Regions from separate parts of the Arthrobacter sp. SDR-2R genome, predicted to be linked through region 3. Evidence: riboswitches for the same ligand, from Rfam matches in the RefSeq annotation. Region 3 holds a riboswitch; each other region holds the start of a gene.
What was found. A riboswitch is a leader RNA that binds a small molecule or an ion and turns the genes downstream of it on or off. The one in region 3 is predicted to bind S-adenosylmethionine.
Positions count from the first base shown of each region.

Region 1: linked by a shared signal. The riboswitch ahead of metX (homoserine O-acetyltransferase MetX) and the one ahead of AC3ANU_RS19850 (cobalamin-independent methionine synthase II family protein) in region 3 are both predicted to bind S-adenosylmethionine.
Region 2: linked by a shared signal. The riboswitch ahead of AC3ANU_RS03785 (DUF1737 domain-containing protein) and the one ahead of AC3ANU_RS19850 (cobalamin-independent methionine synthase II family protein) in region 3 are both predicted to bind S-adenosylmethionine.

Region 1 covers NZ_CM173231.1:3,416,149-3,423,349, reverse strand. Annotated here, with positions in the region: gene AC3ANU_RS15850 (bifunctional o-acetylhomoserine/o-acetylserine sulfhydrylase) at 1-1,001, shown strand, start outside; SAM riboswitch class IV at 1,102-1,217, shown strand; gene metX (homoserine O-acetyltransferase MetX) at 1,230-2,345, shown strand; gene AC3ANU_RS15840 (MFS transporter) at 2,512-3,894, shown strand; gene AC3ANU_RS15835 (zinc-binding dehydrogenase) at 3,903-5,048, shown strand; gene AC3ANU_RS15830 (LysR family transcriptional regulator) at 5,084-5,986, opposite strand; gene mmsB (3-hydroxyisobutyrate dehydrogenase) at 6,128-7,048, shown strand; gene AC3ANU_RS15820 (CoA-acylating methylmalonate-semialdehyde dehydrogenase) at 7,083-7,201, shown strand, end outside.
Region 2 covers NZ_CM173231.1:815,314-822,514, forward strand. Annotated here, with positions in the region: gene AC3ANU_RS03755 (ABC transporter ATP-binding protein) at 1-585, shown strand, start outside; gene AC3ANU_RS03760 (energy-coupling factor transporter transmembrane component T family protein) at 582-1,382, shown strand; gene AC3ANU_RS03765 (UDP-N-acetylglucosamine 1-carboxyvinyltransferase) at 1,500-3,023, shown strand; gene AC3ANU_RS03770 (glutamate--cysteine ligase 2) at 3,090-4,316, shown strand; gene AC3ANU_RS03775 (O-succinylhomoserine sulfhydrylase) at 4,453-5,661, opposite strand; gene AC3ANU_RS03780 (rhodanese-like domain-containing protein) at 5,662-6,072, opposite strand; gene AC3ANU_RS03785 (DUF1737 domain-containing protein) at 6,069-6,344, opposite strand; SAM riboswitch class IV at 6,358-6,473, opposite strand; gene opgC (OpgC domain-containing protein) at 6,699-7,201, shown strand, end outside.
Region 3 covers NZ_CM173231.1:4,306,168-4,313,368, forward strand. Annotated here, with positions in the region: gene AC3ANU_RS19820 (adenylosuccinate synthase) at 1-573, opposite strand, end outside; gene AC3ANU_RS19825 (M14 family zinc carboxypeptidase) at 812-1,903, opposite strand; gene AC3ANU_RS19830 (choice-of-anchor G family protein) at 2,071-3,798, opposite strand; gene AC3ANU_RS19835 (hypothetical protein) at 3,795-4,292, opposite strand; gene AC3ANU_RS19840 (S24/S26 family peptidase) at 4,525-5,139, opposite strand; gene AC3ANU_RS19845 (SipW-dependent-type signal peptide-containing protein) at 5,158-5,853, opposite strand; SAM riboswitch class I at 6,110-6,213, shown strand; gene AC3ANU_RS19850 (cobalamin-independent methionine synthase II family protein) at 6,227-7,201, shown strand, end outside.

The sequences.
Region 1 (7,201 bases), 890 kb from region 3:
CCAGTCTTTACGGCGGAACGTACAACCTGTTCGCCCACACCCTGAAGAAGTTCGGCATCTCGGTCACCTTCGTCCAGGATCCCGACAACCTGGACCAGTGGCGCGACGCCGTCCAGCCGAATACCAAGCTCTTTTTCGGTGAAGTGGTGTCCAATCCCCGCCAGGACGTCCTGGACATCGAAGGCATCTCCGAGGTGGCCCACCAGGCAGGCGTGCCACTGATCGTGGACAACACCCTGTCCACGCCCTACCTGATCCGCCCACTGGAGTGGGGTGCGGACATCGTGATCCACTCCGCCACCAAATACCTGGGCGGCCACGGCTCCGCAATAGCGGGCGTGATCGTGGATTCCGGCAAATTCGACTTCGGCAAGGACCCTGAACGGTTCCCCGGCTTCAACACCCCGGACCCCACCTACAACGGCCTGGTCTACGCCCGCGACCTAGGCGCCGACGGTGCGCTGGGTGCCAACCTCTCCTACATCCTCAAGGCCCGCGTCCAGCTGCTGCGCGACCTTGGCTCGGCGGTTTCCCCCTTCAACGCCTTCCTGATCTCCCAGGGCCTGGAGACGCTGAGCCTGCGGGTGGAACGCCACGTTGCCAACGCCACTGAAGTGGCGCGCTGGCTGGAAGGAAGGGACGACGTCGAATCCGTCGCCTACGCCGGGCTGCCCTCCAGCCCCTGGTACGAGCGTGGCCGCAAGTACGGGCCCAAGGGAACGGGCGCCGTCGTGGCCTTCAACCTTGCCGGCGGAGCGGAGGCGGGCAAGCGCTTCGTCGACGCCCTGGAGCTGCATTCCCACGTGGCCAACATCGGCGACGTCCGCTCCCTGGTCATCCACCCGGCGTCGACCACCCACAGCCAGCTCTCGCCGGAGCAGCAAGCGGTGGCCGGGGTGAATCCGGGACTGGTCCGGCTCTCTGTTGGCCTGGAGCACATCGACGACATCCTGGCCGACCTGGAAGCGGGTTTCCGCGCTGCCAAAGGCGCCCAGAGCTAAAAGCGCGCCAGGGCTGACGCCGGGAGGGCCGGCAAGCGGGGAAGTCACAACCAGTCACACTCTTGGCCTGGAGCGGGGGGTGTTTCGTACACTCGAACCAGGTCATGAGTGCCAGTGACAGCCCCGGCTTGCTGGCCGGCAACCCTCCATCCGCGGTGGGGTGCCCCGGGTGAGGACCTGGCCTGCCGGTCAGACGACGGCAGGCAAGCGCGTAGAAGAGGTCTTGCCATGACGATTACCGTCGCCCGAACCACCATCCCCGAACACGGAATTGTCCGCTACGCCTCCATCGGAGGGCTGGAACTTGAAGCCGGGGGATACCTCCCGGACGTCACGCTGGCCTACGAAACCTGGGGCACGCTCAACGCCGACGCCAGCAACGCCATCCTGATCGAGCACGCCCTGACCGGCAGCACCCACGTGACCCGCGGCGACACGGACGAAGAAGGCTGGTGGGAACAATTGGCCGGTCCCGGCGCTCCCGTGGACACGGACAAGTTCTTCGTGGTGTCCGTCAACATCGTGGGCGGCTGCTACGGGTCCACGGGCCCGTCGTCGGCCGCCCCGGACGGAGCCCCCTGGGGCTCCCGCTTCCCCCTGGTCACCCTGCGGGACAGCACGGTGGCAGAGGCCCGGCTGGCTGACCAGCTGGGCATCAGCAGCTGGTTCGCTGTCCTGGGCGGATCCATGGGCGGCGCCCGCGCCCTTGAATGGGCAGTGACCTACCCGGAGAGGGTGCAGCGCTGCGCCGTCATCTCCGTGGGTGCCGCGAGCACGGCGGAACAGATCGCCTTCGCGCAGGCCCAGACCCTGGCCATCCGGCAGGACCCACACTTCAACGGCGGCGACTACTACGGCGGCCCCTGCCCGGAAGCCGGGCTGGCACTTGCCCGGCGCATTGCCCACATCACCTACCGGTCCGCGGCTGAACTGGAAGGCCGCTTCGGCCGGGAACCCCAGGCGCCGGAGTCGCCCCTGAAGGGTGAGGCTCTGGCCGCCCGCGGCCGCTACCAGGTGGAAAGCTACCTGGACCACCAGGGCAGCAAGCTCGTGAAGCGCTTCGACGCCAACAGCTATATCGCCCTCACCGAGGCGCTGATGAGCCATGACATCTGCCGGGGCCGCGGAACCCTGGCCGAAACCCTGGCCAGGTCCACCGCCAGGTTCTTCGTGGCCGCCGTGGATTCGGACCGGCTGTATTTCCCGTCGCAGTCCCGTGAGCTGGCCCAGGCCCTGCCGGGGGACGTGGACGTGCACGTCATCCAGGCGCCGATCGGGCACGACGGGTTCCTGACCGAGATCGGGCAGCTGGGCAGCCAGCTCCGGAGCAGCTTCCTGGCCTAGCGCCGCGCATGTGCATTCCTGCAGATGCCTTCTGCACTAATCGGCGTTGAGGTTGCACCGCAGGCAGACCATACTCAATCGAATCCGGTGCGTTCGTGGTGTGCATCACACCCGGCCGCCATTGATTGGTCCCCGTGGTGTCGACGACGACGCCGAAGGAGTTCGCATGAGTACGGAAAGCTCCGCCGCAAGGCGCACAGAGGAAACCGACGTCAAGGCTTCAGGCCTTAAGAAAGTGGTTACGGCCTCCATGGCCGGAACCGTTGTTGAGTGGTACGAGTTCTTCCTCTACGCCTCGGCTGCCACCCTGGTGTTCGGAAAGGCCTTCTTCCCCAACGCCGGCACAGAACTGGATGGCATCATCGCCGCCTTCCTCACTTATGCCGTCGGTTTCGTGGCGCGCCCCATCGGCGGCATCGTCTTTGGCCACTTCGGCGACAAGTTCGGACGCAAGAAGCTGCTGCAGCTGAGCATCATCCTGGTAGGCGTCTCCACCTTCCTCATGGGCTGCCTGCCCACGTTCCAGCAGATCGGCTACTGGGCTCCCGCACTGCTGGTGGTCCTCCGGTTCGCCCAGGGCTTCGCCGTTGGCGGCGAGTGGGGCGGCGCCGTCCTCCTCGTGGCCGAACACAGCCCCAGCAAATCCCGCGGTTTCTGGGCCAGCTGGCCACAGTCGGCAGTGCCGCTGGGAAACCTGCTTGCCACCGCCGTCTTGTTCACCCTGTCCTCCACGTTGACCCAGGACGCCTTCCTGGGGTGGGGCTGGCGCGTAGCGTTCTGGCTGTCCGCGGTGATCGTCCTGATCGGTTACTACATCCGCACCAAGGTCAATGACGCACCGATCTTCCTCGAAGCCCGCAAAGAGGTCGAAGCCGGCCACAAGGGCTACGGCGTCGCTGAGGTATTCCGGCGCTACCCCCGCGGCGTCTTCACCGCCATGGGCCTGCGCCTGGCGGAAAACATCCTGTACTACCTCGTGGTCACGTTCTCCATCACCTACCTGAAAACCGTGGTCCAGGCCGACACCACCCGCATCCTCCTCCTGCTGCTCCTTGCCCACGCCCTGCACTTCGCAGTCGTGCCCATGGTCGGCAAGCTGTCGGACCGGTTTGGCCGCAGGCCCGTCTACATGGCCGGCGCCATCATGGGGGCCACCTGGGGCTTCTTCGCCTTCCCCATGATGGACACCAAGAACGATGCCATCATCCTGGCCGCCATCATGATCGGCCTGGTGTTCCACGCCTTCATGTACGCCGGGCAGCCTGCCATCATGGCGGAAATGTTCCCCACCCGGATGCGCTACTCCGGGGTGTCCCTGGGCTACCAGGTGACGTCGATCGTGGCAGGATCCCTGGCCCCGATCATCGCCGCCTCGCTCCTGGGCGCCTACAAGTCCTCCGTCCCCGTGGCGGTCTACCTGCTGATCGCCTGCGCCATTACCGCCGTCGCGGTCTACTTCCTGAAGGAAACCCGCGGCATCTCGCTGCACGACGTGGACGCCGCCGACGCCCAGGGCACCGCCGACCTCCTTGCCGCCCGCAAGAAGTAGCAGGATCCGTGAAAGCCGCCGTCCTGTACTCCACCGTTCCCGCCGCCCCCACCACGGGGGCCGGCAACGGGAAGCAGACCTACTCCGAGGCCGCTCCGCTGCTGGTGCAGGAACTGGAGCAGCCGGAGCCCCGCGCCGGTGAGCTTGGTGTTGCCATCACCTACTCCAGCCTCTGCCACTCGGACCTCTCGGTGGTGGACGGTTCCCGCGTCCGGCCGCTGCCCATGGCCTTGGGCCACGAGGCGGTGGGTCGGGTGGTGTCCGTGGGGGCCGGCGTGTCCGACGTGGCCGTGGGCGACCATGTGGTGCTGGTCTTCGTGCCGAGCTGTGGCGGGTGCCGTGCATGCCTGGCCGGCCGGCCGGCCCTCTGCCACCGTGCAGCAGAGGTCAATGGCTCCGGCGACCTGCTGCACGGGCCGGCACTGCTGCGGACTCCGGCAGGGGAACGGATCAACCACCACCTTGGCGTCTCGGCCTTCGCCGATTACGCAGTGGTGGCAAGGGAATCGGTGGTGGTGATCGACGACGACGTCCCGGACACGGTTGCCGCGATGTTTGGTTGCGCCGTGCTCACCGGAATGGGTGCAGTGTTGAATACCGCGGCTGTAAGTCCGGGGCAGTCCGTAGCGGTGTTCGGCCTCGGAGCCGTGGGCCTGTCAGCCGTCATGGCAGCGCGCCTCGCCGGAGCCGCCGACGTCATTGCCATCGATCCAAACCAAGGCAAGCACCAGCTGGCCCGCGACGCCGGCGCCACATCGGTGGGAACGCCGGAGGACGCGGCACGGCTGATCGCGGAAGCGTCCGGGGACGGTGTGGACGTTGCCATTGAAGCAGTGGGATCAGCAGGCGTTATCGCCTCCTGCCTGGAGCAGGTGACGCGGGGAGGCGCCGTGGTGTCGGTGGGCCTGCCCCATCCGTCCGCCCAGTTGACGGTGCCGGCCCTGCAGTTTGCCGGGGCGGGAAAACGGCTGCTGGGCTCTTACATGGGGGATGCCGTGCCGGCGCGCGACATTCCGCAGTACCTGGCGTTCTGGCGCGAAGGCAGGCTGCCGGTTGAGCTGCTGCACACTGACACCCGGCCGCTCAGCGAGATCAATGAGGGCCTGGACGCGCTGGCATCCGGGCAGGTGGTAAGGCGGCTGTTCCAGGCCTGACTTGTTCGGGGGGCCTGGGTCCGCAAGAACCGCGCCTACCCCGCCAGCACCCCGGAGCGCTCCTTCATTTCCGCCTTGAGTGCCGCAATCACCGCCTGGACCGGTGCGGACCGGAGCGACTCCGGGCGGGCAACGGCCCAGATGGGGAGCTGGCGCTCAAAGTCGGCCGCCAGGACGGGCACGAAGTCCCCGCAGCCCGCCACCATGAAGTTGGGCAGCAGCCCAATGCCCGCACCCTGCCGTACCGCCTCCACCTGGGCGAACACGCTGGTGGCCTGGAAGCTCGTCCTGGGCAGCGGAAGCTGCGAGGACCAGCGCGGCCCCAGCTCCGCCACCTGGAGTGCGGACTCGACGTAGGACACAAACGCGTGCTGCCCCACGTCGTCGAGCGTTTCCGGCAGGCCATGCCGGGCGGCATACGCTGAGCTTGCGTAGAGGCGCAGGTAGTAGTTGCTCAGGAAGATTGTCTGCGCGGTGGTGACGTCCGCCCGGCCCACCACGATCTCCAGGTCCACGCCCGACCGGTTCTGGCTGACTTTCCGGGTGGCGCTGAGCATTTCGATGTTCAGCTGCGGGTTTTGCTGCTGGAGCCGCACCAGCGACGGGGTGACGAACACTGCTCCCACGCCGTCCGTCGTGGCGACGCGGACCAGGCCGGCGAGGGTGCTTTGGTCCTGGCTGATCAGGCCGGACAGCGAGCCAAGGGTACCTTCGATCGCCTCTGCCGCTTCCACGGCCGCGGCACCGAGCTGTGTCAGCTCCCAACCCTGGGGGCTGCGTTCCAAAGTCCGGCCGCCCAGTTGCCTGTCCAGGGCGAGGATGCGGCGGGAGATGGTGGTGTGGGTTGTTCCCAGCGTCTCGGCTACCGCGTTGAACCGGCCCAGGCGGGCAACGGTGAGCAGGATGAGCAGGTCGTCGGGGCTTGGCAACCGTCTCAGGTCCACTGCGGTCCTTCCTTCGATGTGCATCAATGCACATGGCCTCTGTGATTTTTCCCCTTGATTGCACTCTAACAGGGTGTGATCGTTGACACAGACATGCCGGCAGTACGGCTGGAATGGAAGCAAAGGAGCTTACTCGTGGCAGTTATCGGTTGGATTGGCCTGGGCAACATGGGCGGCCACATGTCCGTAAACCTGGCGAAAGCCGGGCATGATGTGCGCGGTTTCGACCTCAACCCGGCAGCCCTGGCAGCCGCTGAAGCAGGTGGCGTCAAGCGGACCGCCAGCATCGCCGAAGCGGTCGATGGTGCGGACGCCGTGTTTACCATGCTGCCCAAGGGTGAACACGCCCGTGCGGTGTATCTCGGCGGGGACGGAGTGCTGGCGCACGCGGACACCCGGACGCTGCTGATTGACTCCTCGACCATCGACGTCGCCTCCGCCCAGGAACTGCACGACGCCGCTGCTGCCGCCGGCTTCCGCTTCGTGGACGCGCCGGTGTCGGGTGGAATGAGCGGGGCGGAAGCGGGAACGCTTACTTTCATGGTTGGCGGCGAAGAGGGGGCCGTGGCGGACGCCACGGGCTACATCGGCCCCATGGCCGCCAACATCATCCCCACGGGCGGCCCCACCACGGGGCAGGCGGCCAAGATCTGCAACAACCTGATGCTTTTCATCAACCTGGCCTCCACCGCGGAGGGCGCTGTGCTCGCCGACCGGCTGGGCCTGGACAAGCAGGTCTTCTGGAACATTGCCTCTGTCTCCTCGGGCGACTCGTGGGCACTGCGGACCTGGTACCCGGTGCCCGGCGTGGTTCCTACCGCAGCCTCGAACAACGGCTTCGCGCCCACCTTCACCACAGAGCTGGCGAACAAGGACATTGGGCTGGCCATCAGCGCAGCCGAGGATACCGGCACGCCCCTGGAGATCGGCAGGCACGTCCAGCAGCTGTTCCAGCGGCTTATTGACGCCGGTGACGCCGGCAAGGACTGCTCCATGATCATCAAGCTCGTGGACGGCTCACTCGAACCCGCCAACCCGGCGCCGTCCGCCAACTAGCCCGCACCACACAACGCAGGAAAAGAGACTCCCCGTGGAAACCATCCCGCACTACATCAACGGCACCCGCGTCAGCGACGCAGACCGCTTCGGCCCGGTGTTCAATCCAGCCACCGGTGAACAGGAGAAGCAGGTGGCGCTTGCCTCGGCGGC
Region 2 (7,201 bases), 990 kb from region 3:
CGCGCCGGGCAGGCGCTCGCCGTGACGGGTCCCAACGGCGCCGGTAAGTCCACTTTCGCCCTGACCCTGGCAGGGCTGCTGGAACCGGTGTCCGGAAAGGTCTCCGCCACCATGGACCTGAGCCGCGGTGCCGGCATTGACCCGTACCGGTGGAAGGCGGATCAGCTGATTTCCCGAGTGGGGACGGTGTTCCAGGAGCCGGAGCACCAGTTCGTGACCGGCAAGGTGCTTGACGAACTGCTGTTCGGCCCCCGGCACCTGGGCCACGGCGGGGATCGGGTGGACGAACTGCTGGAGCGGCTGCGGCTCACCGCGCTGGTGGACGCCAACCCCTACACGCTCTCCGGTGGCGAGAAGCGGCGGCTGTCCGTGGCCACCGTCCTTGCCGCCAGCCCGCAGGTCCTGGTCCTGGATGAACCCACGTTCGGGCAGGACGCCAACACATGGGCCGAGCTGGCGTCCTTCCTGTCCGAGCTCCTGGATGCCGGCACTGCCGTGGTGTCCGTGACCCATGACGCCGAATTCACCCAGGCCTTGGGCGGGGCCGAACTGTTGATGGCCGCGGCGGAAGCGGTGGCGCCATGAGGCAGCAACTCACCCTGGGCGGCAACCATGCCCTCCTGGTCCGCGCCAATCCACTAAGCAAGTTCGCTGCCGTCCTGCTGATCACCGCCGTCCTGGCGCTGTCCATCGACTGGGTTTCGGCGTCCGTGGCCCTGGTCTTTGAGCTTCTGCTCTTTCCCCTGGCCGGGCTCACCCTGTCCCTGCTGTGGCAGCGCGGCTGGCCGCTGATCCTTGCCGCTGCCGTGGGTGGCTGGAGCACCTCCATCCTGGCCCCGGACAGCGGCCGGATCCTGCTCGACGCCGGGATCTGGTCCATGAGCGAAGGTTCCCTGCAGCTGGGCATCGGCTTCCTCCTGCGCGGCTTTGCGATCGCCCTTCCGGCCGTGCTCCTGATGAGCTGCACCGATCCCACGGACCTTGCCGACGCGCTGGCGCAGAAGGCGCGCCTGCCGCACCGCTTTGTCCTGGGAACGCTCGCCGCGATGCGCCTGGTGGGGCTCATGGCTGAAGAATGGCAGACCATCGGGATGGCCCGGCGTGCGCGCGGCGTGGGTTCGCGCGGCAGCGTGGCCCAGCGGGTGAAGGCCACGCTGGGCCAGAGTTTCGGGCTGCTGGTACAGGCCATCCGCCGCGCGTCCCGGCTTGCTGTGACCATGGAAGCCCGCGGTTTCGGCGGCGGCAACCGGACCTGGGCCCGGGAATCCACGTTCAGCGCGCTGGACCTTGGGGTGGTGGCCGGCGGTGTCCTGGTGGCCGGCCTCGCGCTATTTGCTGCCCTGGCCGCCGGGACCTGGAACATGGTGTGGCTGGGCAGTTGATGTTGGCGGTCCGGCCCAGGTGATTCCTATCGCATGCAGTGGGTAGAGGCTTTCCCGATGCCCCATACCAGTGGCCGATCAGGGCCCGCGTAACTCATCTATGATATATTTGCGGATATGACGCAGGAGACCGCTGAGCACGTTGCCGCCATGTTGAGGGATGCCCGGAGCGAGAAGGGCTGGACCCAGGGCCAGTTGGCCGCCGAGCTCGGCACCAGCCAGAGCGCCGTTGCCCGGATGGAGCAGGGCAAGCAGAACCTGAGCCTGAAGATGATCCAGAGGCTGGAGAAGATCTTCGACCGCAGCATCGTCAACGTCGGCAAGCCGCAGATGACGCACCTGCGGGTGGAGGGCGGCCGTACCCTCTCCGGTGCCGTGGATGTCAACAGCAGCAAGAACGCCGGCGTCGCCCTGCTGTGCGCCAGCCTGATCAACCGTGGCACCACCGTGCTCCGCCGGCTGGCACGGATCGAGGAAGTCAACCGCATCGTCGAAGTGCTGACCAGCATCGGCGTCGAGTGCACCTGGCTTAACGACACTGACCTGCGTCTTCGCCGCCCCGCCGTCCTGGACCTGGAAGCCATGGACGTTGACGCGGCGCGCAGGACCCGCAGCGTCATCATGCTGCTGGGTCCCCTTCTGGATGAGTCGCGGGAGTACCGGCTGCCCTACGCCGGCGGCTGCGACCTCGGCACCCGCACCGTGGAACCGCACATGCAGGCGTTGCGCCAGTTTGGCCTTGCCGTGGAAGCCACGGCCGGTTTCTACACGGTCCAGGCTCCGCCGGCGGACGCGCAGGACCGCTCCTTCGTCCTCACCGAACGCGGGGACACCGTCACCGAGAACGCCATCATGGCCGCGGCGCACCGGCCGGGAACCACCGTGATCCGCAACGCCAGCCCCAATTACATGGTGCAGGACCTGTGCTTCTACCTGCAGATGCTGGGCGTCACCATCGAGGGCGTGGGCACCACCACCCTGAAGATCACGGGCCGGGCCGACATTGACGCGGAGATCGAGTACTTCCCCTCCGAGGATCCCATCGAGGCGATGAGCCTCATCACGGCCGGCATCGTCACCAATTCCGAGGTCACGGTGCGGCGGGTGCCCATCGAGTTCATGGAAATCGAGTTGGCCACCTTGGGCCAGATGGGGCAGAAGCTGGAAATTTCCGGCGAGTACATGGCCCGCAACGGCCGCACCCGGCTGGTGGACGTCACCACCAAGCCCTCCGAGCTGCATGCCCCGGAGGACAAGATCCATCCGATGCCGTTCCCCGGGCTGAACATCGACAACCTGCCGTTCTTTGCCGTCATTGCCGCGAACGCCGATGGCCAGACCATGATCCACGACTGGGTCTACGAGAACCGGGCCATTTACCTGACAGAGCTGAACAGGCTTGGGGCGCAGGTGCAGCTGCTGGATCCGCACCGGATCTACGTCAACGGGCCCACCAAGTGGCGCGCCGCCGAGGTGGGCTGCCCGCCGGCGCTTCGTCCGGCCGCCTGCCTGCTGCTGGCCATGCTCGCCGCCCGGGGCGTGTCCGAACTGCGGAACATCTACGTGATCGAGCGTGGCTACGAGGACTTGGCGGAACGCCTGAACACCATTGGCGCCAAGGTGGAGTACTTCCAGGACTAGCATTCACGGTTCGTCATGAATCGCCGGGGGCCCTCGAATGCCGGACAAGTATCGCAGAATGTTCGTATGCGTACTTTTGGCGTAGAGGAGGAACTCCTGATCGTTGATCCGGAGTCCGGGGAACCCCTTGCCCTGGCCGACGCCCTCCTGGCCGGCCACCGCGTTGCGGCTGACGATCTTCCCGTGGACCCGGAGGTCCACCACTCCGGAAAACAGGCGGATTACGACGACGAGATGGGCTTGAGTGCCGAGCTGAAGCTTGAGCAGATCGAGACCCAGACCCGTCCGTGCCTCGAATACGGGAGCCTGCTCGAACAGATCCGCGCGGGCCGCGCCCTGGCGGACCAGGCCGCCAGGAAGCATGGCGCCAGGGTGGCGGCCCTCGCCACCTCGCCCTTGGCCTCCACCACCCACACGACGCCCGACCCCCGGTACGCCAAAATGCTGGAGCGCTTCGGCCTCACCGCCCAGGAGCAGCTGACCTGCGGCTTCCATGTGCACACGTTCATCGAATCGCCCGAAGAGGGCGTGGCGGTCCTGGACCGGATCCGCGACAAGCTGGCAGTGCTGACGGCCCTGAGCGCCAATTCGCCCTTCTGGAACGGCGTTCCAACCGGGTTTGAAAGCTACCGCACCCAGGCCTGGAACCGGTGGCCCACGGCGGGCCCGGCCGGTATTTACGGGACGTACCCTGCCTACCGGCGCGTGGTGACGCGGCTGCTGGAAAGCGGCGTCATGCTCGATGAGGGCATGCTGTACTTCGACGCCCGGCTGTCCCGCAACCACCCCACCGTCGAGGTTCGCGTGGCGGACGTCTGCCTTCGTGCCGAGGATGCAGCGCTCATTGCCGTGCTGGTTCGGGCGCTGGTGGAATCCGCCAGCAGGGAATGGCAGGCCGACGTGGATCCTGCGCCGGTTCCCACCGTCCTCCTCCGGATGGCCTCGTGGCAGGCCAGCAGCGCCGGGCTGAGCGGTGAACTCCTGGATTTTGGGAATTTCCGGCCCGCACCGGCCGCGGACGTGGTCCGGTCCCTGGTGGATTACCTGGCTCCCGTCCTGTCCGAACAGGGGGAGCTGGCACTGGCACGGCAGGGGGTGGAGGACATCATCGCCCGCGGAACGGGAGCCGCCGAACAGCGCCGCGCCCGGGACAAGGCGCTGGCGGGACCGCCCCCGGAGGACATGGGGTTCGGCGCCGTGGTGCGGCAGGCCGTCAACGTGACCATGCGGGATGCCCTGGACCTTGCTGACGTGGAGGGCACGCCCGAACTGCTGCGGGTCCGCCAGAGCTGACCTTCGACGCGCATATCCATTCCCGACGCGCAGATTCCTCCTCGCGGCCCATATTTGGTGCGCGCCAGGGAATCTGCGCATCGAGAGTGAGGAAGCGCGTCGCCCGGACCCAGAGGAACTACGGCTTCCCGCGCGGCTAGATCTGCTTGAGGGCCTGTTCCAGGTCGCGGAGGAGGTCCTCCGGGTCCTCGAGCCCCACCGAGAGCCGCACCACGCCGTCACTGAGCCCAATGGCGGCGCGCCCTTCCGGCCCCATGGCGCGGTGCGTGGTGGTGGCGGGGTGCGTGATCAGGGACTTCGAATCACCAAGGTTGTTGGAGATGTCGATGATGCGCAGCCCGTCCAGCAGTGCGAAGGCCGCTTCCTTGCCGGAGCGCCCGCCGGAGGGAGCCAGCTCAAGCGTAAGGACCGTACCGCCGGCGCTCATCTGCCGTGCCGCCAGGTCGTACTGCGGGTGGGACTTGAGCAGCGGGTACTTCACCCAGCTCACGGCGGGCTGTTCTTCCAGCCACTCTGCGAGCCGGAGCGCCGTGGCGGAGGAATGGTTCACGCGCAGGCTCATGGTCTCCAGGCCCTTGGTCAGGACCCAGGCGTTGAACGCCGAGAGTGCGGGCCCGGTGTGGCGCATGAGCTGTTTCACGGGACCGTCGATGAACTCCTTGGTGCCCAGGATGGCGCCGCCCATGACCCTGCCCTGGCCGTCGATGTGCTTGGTGCCGGAGTAGACGATGACGTCGGCGCCCAGGTCACCGCAGCGCTGCAGCAGGGGAGTGGCGAAGACGTTGTCCGCCACCACCTTGGCGCCGGCGGCATGCGCAAGTTCGCTGACCGCGGCGATGTCCACGATCTCCTGCATCGGGTTGGACGGGGATTCGAAGAAGACGGCGGTGGTGGGCTTGGAGAGGGCCTCGCGCCACTGGTCCAGGTCCGGCCCGTCCACGAAGACGGTCTCCACGCCCCACCGGGGAAGGATCTCGTTCAAAATCACGAAGCACGAACCGAACAGCGACCGGGCGGCCACCACCCGGTCGCCGGCAGCCAGCAGGGCACCAAGCGCGGTGAACACCGCGGACATGCCCGACGCCGTCGCGAAGCAGGCTTCGGTGCCTTCCAGCAGCCGGAGCCGCTCCTGGAAGGTGGCCACGGACGGGTTGCCGTAGCGGGAGTAGACAAAGCGTTCGTCCTCGCCGGTGAAGGCGCGTTCAGCTGCTGCCGCGGATTCGTAGACGAAGCCGGAGTTCAGGAAAATGGCCTCGGACGTTTCCTGGAAGTTGGTGCGGTCCAGCCCGCCACGGACAGCCTGGGTGTCGGGGTTCCAGCCGGGGGCGTCTTGGTTGAAGGTCACTTAGTTCTTTCCGAGGTTGGTGGGAAGGCCGCGGTTTTTCCAGCCGTTGACGGTGCGTTCGCCATAGCGGTCCGGCTCGCCTTCAAAGCCCTCCAGCACGTTGTAGGAGGTGAAGCCGGCCCGGGTGGCCGCGATGGCTGCCGCGATGGACCGCTGGCCGGAGCGGCACAGGAACACCAGTTCGGTTGAACGGTCCTCGGGCGCCTGCTGGCTGAGGTCGTTGATGAAGTCGGGGTTGGGGATGCCGCCGGGGAAGGTCCACTGGATGAAGAGGGGGTCGTTGTCCGTGGCCTTGGTGTCCGGAATGCCGATGTGGGCCCATTCGCCCTCGGTGCGGACGTCCACCAGGATGGCGCCCTGTTCCAGCTTCTCCCATGCTTCCTGGGGCGTGAGGTCTCCCGCGTAGCTCATGCGTGGCCCTCGCCGTCGAACTCGCCTTCAAATTCGGCGTCCAGTTCATCCACTGCGGTGGCAACCGCGGCATCGGCCGAGGCGATTGCCGCCGGAAGGACCACTGCCTGCGCCACGATCACGCTGGTGCCGTTGAAGGTGGCTGCCGGGCTGCCGTGCAGCACATAGCCGTCGGCCAGGGCCGTGGAGATCCGCTCGCAGAATGAACGGTCATCCGGGCCGGTGATCAGGCGGTAGGACAATTTTTCGTCAGGGGCAGGTGCGTCAGACACGACGGATCTCCTTCTTTCACGCTTGCAGCTCGAATCGGTCGATATGCCGAGTATTCACCTGAGGCACCCCGCCGCGAAAGGGAGGGTTGCCGACCGGCCAGTCAGGGCTTCACACCGGTACTCATTACTCCCCAAAAACGTAACATCTGCCGCGCCAAGCCGCACCGCCGCCGTCGTCATGTTCCGTAATTGAGCAGCGCTGAAGGGAGGCGCGGGGTTGAAGGAAAGCGCGACGGCGGACATCGCCGCAGGTGGGCGGCCCGCCACGTGCCGCCCGGGGCCGCGGGGCCGATAAAGTTCTTACCGGGGCGCCGCCCCGTCGTCACAGCAATGAGCACCGGGGGTCCTGTCAGCATGCGGGCAAACACATCGCGCCACCAGGCCGCCATCCGGGGGACCCTCCGGCCGTCCATCGGGGCGTTCCTGGCCGCGGCCCTCGTCAGCCTCCTGGCCCTGCTGGCGGCTGCGCCGGCGCATGCGGCGGACGTTGCGCCGGAGAAGGGAAAGCCCTGGCTGGGCGCGGTGCTCGAGTGGGGCGAGGACACCGCCGCAGGTTTCAGCGGCCGGCTTGGTGCCAGTCCGGCCGTCTTCGGCCACGACATCACCATCCCCTACCGCGATTCGGAACGGAACGACCTTGACGGCTTCCTTCAGCAGGCCGCGTCCCTAGGCGCCCACGCCCTGCTCACGGTGAAGCCGTCAGTGCCCCTGGACCAGCTCGGCACCGCGGAAGCGGAAGCATTCGCAGCGCAGGTGCGCGACCTTACGTCCGGGTTCAAGGGGCAGTTGCTGATCCGGTTCGCCCCGGACATGAATGCAAGCTGGGTGGCCTGGGGCCAGCAGCCCGCCGCGTACCG
Region 3 (7,201 bases):
GGACAGGAAGTAGTCCACGATCTCGTCCACGACAACGCTGCGGCGGTTGTAGACCTTGACCAGGAGTTCGTTCTTCTGGCGCAGCGAGCCTTCCACCTTCTGGCGGAGGATGGATTCGTCAAAGACGTCCTGGACGCGGATGCCCAGCCGGGCCACCTTGTCCATGTAGGCGGGGCCGATGCCGCGGCCGGTGGTGCCGATGGCGCGGCTGCCCAGGAAGCGTTCGGTCACTTTGTCCAGGACCTGGTGGTACGGGGCCACCAGGTGGGCGTTGGCGGAAACCCGCAGCTTCGAGGTGTCCGCACCGCGGGCCTGGAGCCCATCGATTTCCTGGAAGAGGGCTTCGAGGTTCACCACGCAGCCGTTGCCGATGATGGGAACAGCGTTGGGGCTGAGAATGCCTGCCGGCAGCAGCTTGAGTTCGTACTTTTCACCGCCTACGACGACGGTGTGCCCGGCATTGTTGCCGCCATTGGGCTTGACGACGTAGTCAACACGGCCGCCCAAAAGGTCGGTGGCCTTGCCTTTTCCTTCGTCGCCCCACTGGGCTCCTACGATCACAATTGCTGGCATGGGATCCTCCCCCATTCGTTCGGGCTGCCCGGGTCCAGCCACCTGGTGGCGGGCCCATGCAGCGCCGTTCATGAGAATGCCCCGAACATACCGGCCTTCGCACAGCCGCAGCACGGCACGGCGAAGCAAGAGTTCCGGGGCTCTTACCACCCAAGTTTAGCCGATGGGGCACTTTGTCCACTGTTGTGGCCCGCCGCGGCCCTTTCGCAAATATGGGCCGCGGCGGGCGCCGGGCCTCCTACTCGTCCTCGGCCTCCCCCGCGGGCCGGGACGTCTGCTCGGCGAGCGTGTCCCAGAAGGAGGTGTCGGCGTCGGCAATGGATCCATCCGCGATGGCCGCGGCGGTGGACGCCAGCGTGGTGACCGTCTGCTTGATCAGGTAGCCATTGCTCCGCTGCCCCAGCGCGTAACCATCCAGGTAGTGGTCGGACATGCCGCGCATCTCGAAAAGCAGGGTGGCAATGCCGTATTCCACGGAGATGCCGTTGCGGCTGATGGTCTCGGCGCTGCCGCCCTGGTACCTGCCCAGGTGGCCCCAGCCGGTGGAGTCAACGTTGTTGAAGACAACGGCGCCGAGCCGCTTTGATTTCTCGACGACGGAGGGGTCGGCGTTCGGGGTGGTGGGGTACAGGATGGAGCCGGAAACCAGCTTGCCGTCGCGCTCGGCGCGGGTGCCCTGGTGGTGCAGGTCGATCATGTAGTCAATGCGGTACTTGCGCATCACGTTGTTGTGCAGCGCCTGGGTCTCCGGCTGGACCTTGGCCACATGGTCCCGGTTCAGGTCCACGCCCTCCGCGTTGTAGCGGGTGAGGTGGCGGTCCCCTTTGGCAAGGTAGTCGTCCAGGGAGAAGTTGACATCCCCCATGGCACCGTCCGCGTTGAGCATGGGCACGATGAGGATGTTCACGCCGTCCAGGATGCCTGCCGACTTGCCCGTGCCCAGGTGCTTGACGAACTCGAGGGCACCCTCGGTGGTGAGCTGTTCATTGCCGTGCTGCTGGGTCAAATACAGGATGGTGGGCTTGGCCGGGTCCGATATGTACTTGACCAGGTGGATGTCGCGGCCTTTGACGGTCTGGCCGATGACCTCCAGCTCCATGGCGGGCTGGCGCGCATCCTGGTCCTTCAGGAACGAGACCATCTGGTCGTAGGTGGCCAGCTTCGACGTGGTGATCTGGCCGTTGCCGTCGTAGGAAGGCCCTTCGCCTACGGCGCCGGCCAGGGGCGCCGGACCTGCTGCGACGACAGCGAGCGACAGGGCGCCTGCGGCGGCGAGGGCCTTGAAAGAAGACAGGGATATTTTCACGTGCGGTACCTCTTTCGAGTGCATTGAGTGGGTCCAGCCGCCATGTCCCCCATCGCGGACTGTGACAAAATCCAAGCAATAATGCGAAATTCTGTCAATTAATTTGACAGTCGTATTTAATATCGGAAGCACTTCAAAACAATGCCAGTAACGATTGATATGCCGAAAAAGTTCCCGCGCGGACAGCAAAATCACGAAGGCCGGTAATTTACCGGCCCAGCGGAAGAAGTGCCAAGCGAAAGACTCAGTGGTTCCGGATCATTAATCACGCCAATCCTTACAGCCGACACTTTGTATTCCCCTGCTTTGGCTGATACGTCAGCGGGTTTTACCCCGGCCCAGGGTTTGTCAGGTTGGACGTTTACGTGGACGGAGACGAGGGAGCTGATCGACGACAGCAGGTTGCCGACGGCTGTTCCCGCATCAACGACCAGCGCATCGATGCCCGCCCCCACCTGCGGCACCAGGCCTGCTGTGAAGATCGTCGCTCGAAGGGCGTCCTGAATCACGCCATTGGCACCGTTGGTCAGAGTGCTGAGGATGATGTTCAGAAGGGTTCCGCCGATTCCGAGCCCCAGCAGCTTGGAGGTGACGAGGGGTGGAGGGGCCGTACCGGCCAGGAAGTCATTCAGCTTCAACGGGCCGGTAGCAACGACAATCTCGGCCACCGGCACGCCCAGGGTGCCCACCACAGTCACAACAGAGCGGGACTCGATTGTGGCCTCACGTATGGCCGCAGTCAAGGCATCCGCAACTCGAATCTCCCACTGGTTCAGGAGCTGGGTGACTTTGGCAGTGGCCTTCCCCGTCACGGTGCTGTCCAGGACCGTGTGGTTTGCCACTTGACGGTTAAGTCCCAGCGTCCCATCGGTGAGCGCTGCAATGTCTATCCGGACGGTACCGGCCGCGAGGTCGACAGCGACCGTATTCTCATTGTCGACCAGCGTCTCTTCCATGAGGGCGCGCACTGCGCCAAGGCTGGGAGCTGACAAAGTGGCCGTTGTGGAGGCCGAACTGTCCAGCAGTCCCAGAACAGGATCAAGCAAGGAGTTCAGGCCGCTGGAGATTGCGGTGGTCAAGGCACCGGGGGCAACCAAAGCCGTCAACTGGTTCGGCACATCGTCGAGCTGGGATTCTCCGCTCCTGCTGAGAGCCCCAATCGCAGGGACGCTGGTCCTTAGGTTGAGGCTGGCGATACCGTACTCCCGCGCAACGGCGGGAGTTGCAGCCAGCGTAGGCCAGCCGTTGATCAGGTCGCACGCTTGGACCGATGCGGAGGACGCCACGGCCCCGACGTCGAGGGTGACGCCGGCAAGCGACCCGGGCACGACGTTGCCCAGCGAGATCGTGGCAGCCTGCGGCGCAGTGTTGGCTCCGGTGGCCGTCCCGCCCACGTCCACAGCCCCGGACTGGTCAGTGACGAGCCCGGCGGCAGCGCGGGTTTGTCCGCTGTCCTGCGCCTGCGCCCACTGCGTATAGGTGCCCAGGCCACCAACCGGGAGCCCCAGCCCCAGGCCCGCCGTCACCGGATTAGCGCCAAGGGCCGTGACAGGCAGCTTGCTGATGAAGGCGTCCGGAACGCCTGTCACCGGAGTAGCCGTGAGAGGCAGCGGTGACACCGCACCGTCGACGTTGGTGACTGTGAGACCCTCAACTCCGGCTACGGAATTCAGGTCTGTGCCCAGCACGCTCCCCGTGAGCTGGGTGGCCGATGCCTCGCCGCTGAAGAGCGTGTTGGTGGCGCAGTCCCCCGGAGAGCCGACGCCTACGCTGCCGGCGGCCCATTCGTTGTCCACCCACGCCGCCGTGGTGACCGTAGTGGTTGCCGCCAGGCATACCGCAGCCGCCGCTGCTATCGCCAGGGAGGTGCGCGGGTTCCTGGCCGCGCGGTGGAGGAGGTTCCTGCGCGGAGATGTCATGATGTTCTCCCGGTCCGGGCCCTGGTTCGGCGGCCGGCAGCTACGGCCGCCGCGCCCAGCAGCAGGAGGCCGCAGCCCGCGAGCAGTCCCTGGAGCACCGCCGTCCCTGTGTTCGCCAGCGGTGCTGGCGGCCGCTGCCCCGGCGGGGTCACGGCGTCGTCAATGCCTGCAGCGGTGACCCCAATGCCCAAGGTCAGCGACGTGTCCGGTGGATCCTGCGAACCCGCGGGCCGGTAAAGGATGAAGCGGAGGTAAGGTGAGGGGCCGCCGCGCAGATCCCGCAAGGGAACCAGCACGTCCTGACGGTGTTCGGCCAGCGTCACCGGCGCTATGCGCGGCGTGGAACCGATGGGACAGCGCAAATCCCCGCCCAGGCCGCTGCTTCCCTGCCAGGCGACGTCGCATTCGTCCACGGAAACCAGGTAGGTCCCTGTGCCGGCAAGCCCACCGTCCGCAGTCACCTGCAGCGTCGACTCACCGCTGGGTTGGTCCACCGAAATGCCAATCTGCCAACTGAAGGACTCCCCTGCTTGAAGCGCAGGAAGGGCCAATGGATACATCGACGAAGAAAGGGACAGGAAGCCTGCCGCTCCTGTCTCCGGAACCGGAACCAATGGTTCGTCAGCCACCGCTGCGCCGGGCGCAGCGGTGGCCAGCAAAACTGCGATAACCCCCGCGGCTCTTGCGACGCGCCTGAAGCTGGCTCCCGCCATGTCATTTACGACCTTACTGTTGTGGTTTCGCCGGGGGTTCGTCGTCGACCTCCGCCTGGCCAGTTGCACCGTGTCTCGGCCAGTAGGCCCATGTCACCAGCACGGTCACAGCGAGCGTTGCTGCACCCAGGAACTCCGGCCCCCGTGAAGCCATGACCCAAGCTCCTAAGCCGGGAACGGTGATCAGCACCTTCTGCGCCGTGGCCACCTCGTAGGGCAACGGGTCATCCGAAGTGTTAGCGTCGCCGCGAAGCCTTAGCGACGCTGTGGCCCCCTCCACACTGGGCGGGTCAACTGCCACCACGCGGTGGGTCACCAGGGCGGTCGCCGCATCCCGGCGGACCGACACGACGTCGCCCGGGACGAGATCCTTGGCGGTGACCTGCACGGTCAGGGACAGCGCACCGACTGGATAGAGCGGCTCCATCGATCCCGTACGGAAAACGACGAAGGACGCTTTGAAGAAAAGGCCGAGGACCAGGGAGAGGATGCATGCCAGTCCCAGCAGGGCAACGACGGAAAGCAATACCTCCCTGAACCCCCGGGCCACGCTTCCCACCCCCGGCGGGAGCCGGGTTCCGGACGGCACGGCCGCCGCCCGGAACCCGGACTCACGCCTGGCGGACATCCGAAGCACGGGTGGCGGCTACGACTGGCCTACGGTGCTGCTGAAGGTCCACAAGGGGGTGGTCCGCAATCCCTGAAGATCAACGCTTGCATTCGAAGGGAGCGTCATTGCGAAGCAAAGACTCACAGGTGTGCCCGCAGCTGCGTCCGTAGCTCCGGCCGGAAGGTTGATCGGAGTGTCCGAACGGGTGTTCAGGGTCGAGCCAACAGGAACAAGATCAGTTCCATTGGAGGAGAAGTTGGTGGCGTTGCAAAGGTCCTTGTCCACCTCCTTTTTCAGCTGGTACCGAAGAGCACCGTACAGCGCTGCAGAGTTGGTGGCTGAATCAGTTCCGTCGAGCCGGGCAGCCCCCGTCAGCGTGGCCACCAATGATTGGGACTTGTCGGAAGCCCGCAACTGCATCGGGGCGTAGACCGTCGACCCCGGCACGAGATCGTCAGCATTGACGCTGAATGTCAGGGCTCCACCGGGAGCAGTCGGCTCGTCAGCCCAAACCGCCTCGCTTGAAGTACCGGACCACGTGTTCTGCTGCATGTGGTAGACCTTGGTACCCGGGCCGCCGCCGTTCCCGCTCTGGCCGAAGACCCACTCGTTGTCCGTCCACGCAGCGAGAGTGAAGGCTGCGCCGATCCCCAAGACAAGGCCGCCGGCAAGAATAGCGCGGACTTTATTAGCCTTTTGCGAGCGCGGCTTAGCGCTGGTTGATTCAACCATGATTTCCCCCAAATTAGAATTAAACCCCGAACGGTAGGAACCGGGACACTGGTATGGGGGATTATCGGCATTTCCCCCAAAAGACCGATGTTTCTACATCATCATTACTTACTAATTAAAGTCAAGTCGGTGTATTAAATGTTATCAACTGTCGCTTTCTCCGGCGGAATCGTGCGGACGCGCTCCGACGGACGCTGCCGCGCCACATTATGAAACCGAGTTGCCCCGCCGCCACGCTGTCGCTTTAGGTGGGAGTGAACCATCCGGAGCGGCCGAGAGACCTGGCTCAATGACGCCGCAGCAACCACGTCCCGGCAGACTCCTGCCGGCCGAAGGTGCTACTGCCAGGACCGATGGAAAGGAAGATTCCAGCATGTCCCAGAACACCGACCATATCCGCGTGACCCACGCCGGTTCATTGCCCCGCACCCCTGAACTCATTGCGGCCAACGCCGCCAAGGAAGCCGACGGCATCACGCCGGAATTCCTGGAACTCCTCGAAGCCTCCGTAGTGGACGTGGTGCAGCGCCAGAAGGACCTTGGCATCGACATCCCCAACGACGGCGAGTACGGGCACACCATGTCCAGCTCGGTGGATTACGGGGCGTGGTGGAATTACTCCTTCGCCCGGCTCGGGGGCCTTGAGCCAACCACCGTGGACCGCTGGGCCGAGTCCGGCGTCCGCCGCTCGTCCCCCGGCAACGTTGTCCTGACCTCGTTCCCGGACCGGCGCGACCGGCAGGCCTTCAACGAGGCCTACAGCGATCCCGCATCCGGCATCCTCACCCACCGCAGGAGCGTTGCCCAGCCCAAGATCGCCGGACCGCTGACGTACACGGGCCAGGACCTGGTGGCCTCGGACATCCGGAACTTGAGGACCGGGCTCGCCGCCGCAGGCCTCACGGATGGCTTCGTGGCCTCCCTCTCCCCTGGCTCATGCGCGCGGGTAGCCAACGAGTACTACAAGAGCGACGAGGAACTCGTCTACGCCTGCGCTGATGCCATGCGGGAGGAATACAAGGCCATCATCGAGGCCGGCCTTACGGTGCAGCTCGATGATCCGTCCCTGGCCGAAAGCTGGGACCAGATCAATCCCGAGCCGTCCCTGGACGATTACCTGAAGTTCATCCAGCTGCGCGTCGAAGCGACCAACTGGGCGCTGCGCGGCCTGCCGCAGGAACAGATCCGGCTGCACGTGTGCTGGGGATCCTGGCACGGCCCACACACCACGGACATCCCGTTCGCCGACATCATCGGCTCTGTGCTTCAGGTCAACGCCGGCGCCTATTCCTTTGAAGCGGCAAACGTCCGCCACGAACACGAATGGCGGGTGTGGGAGGACACAAAG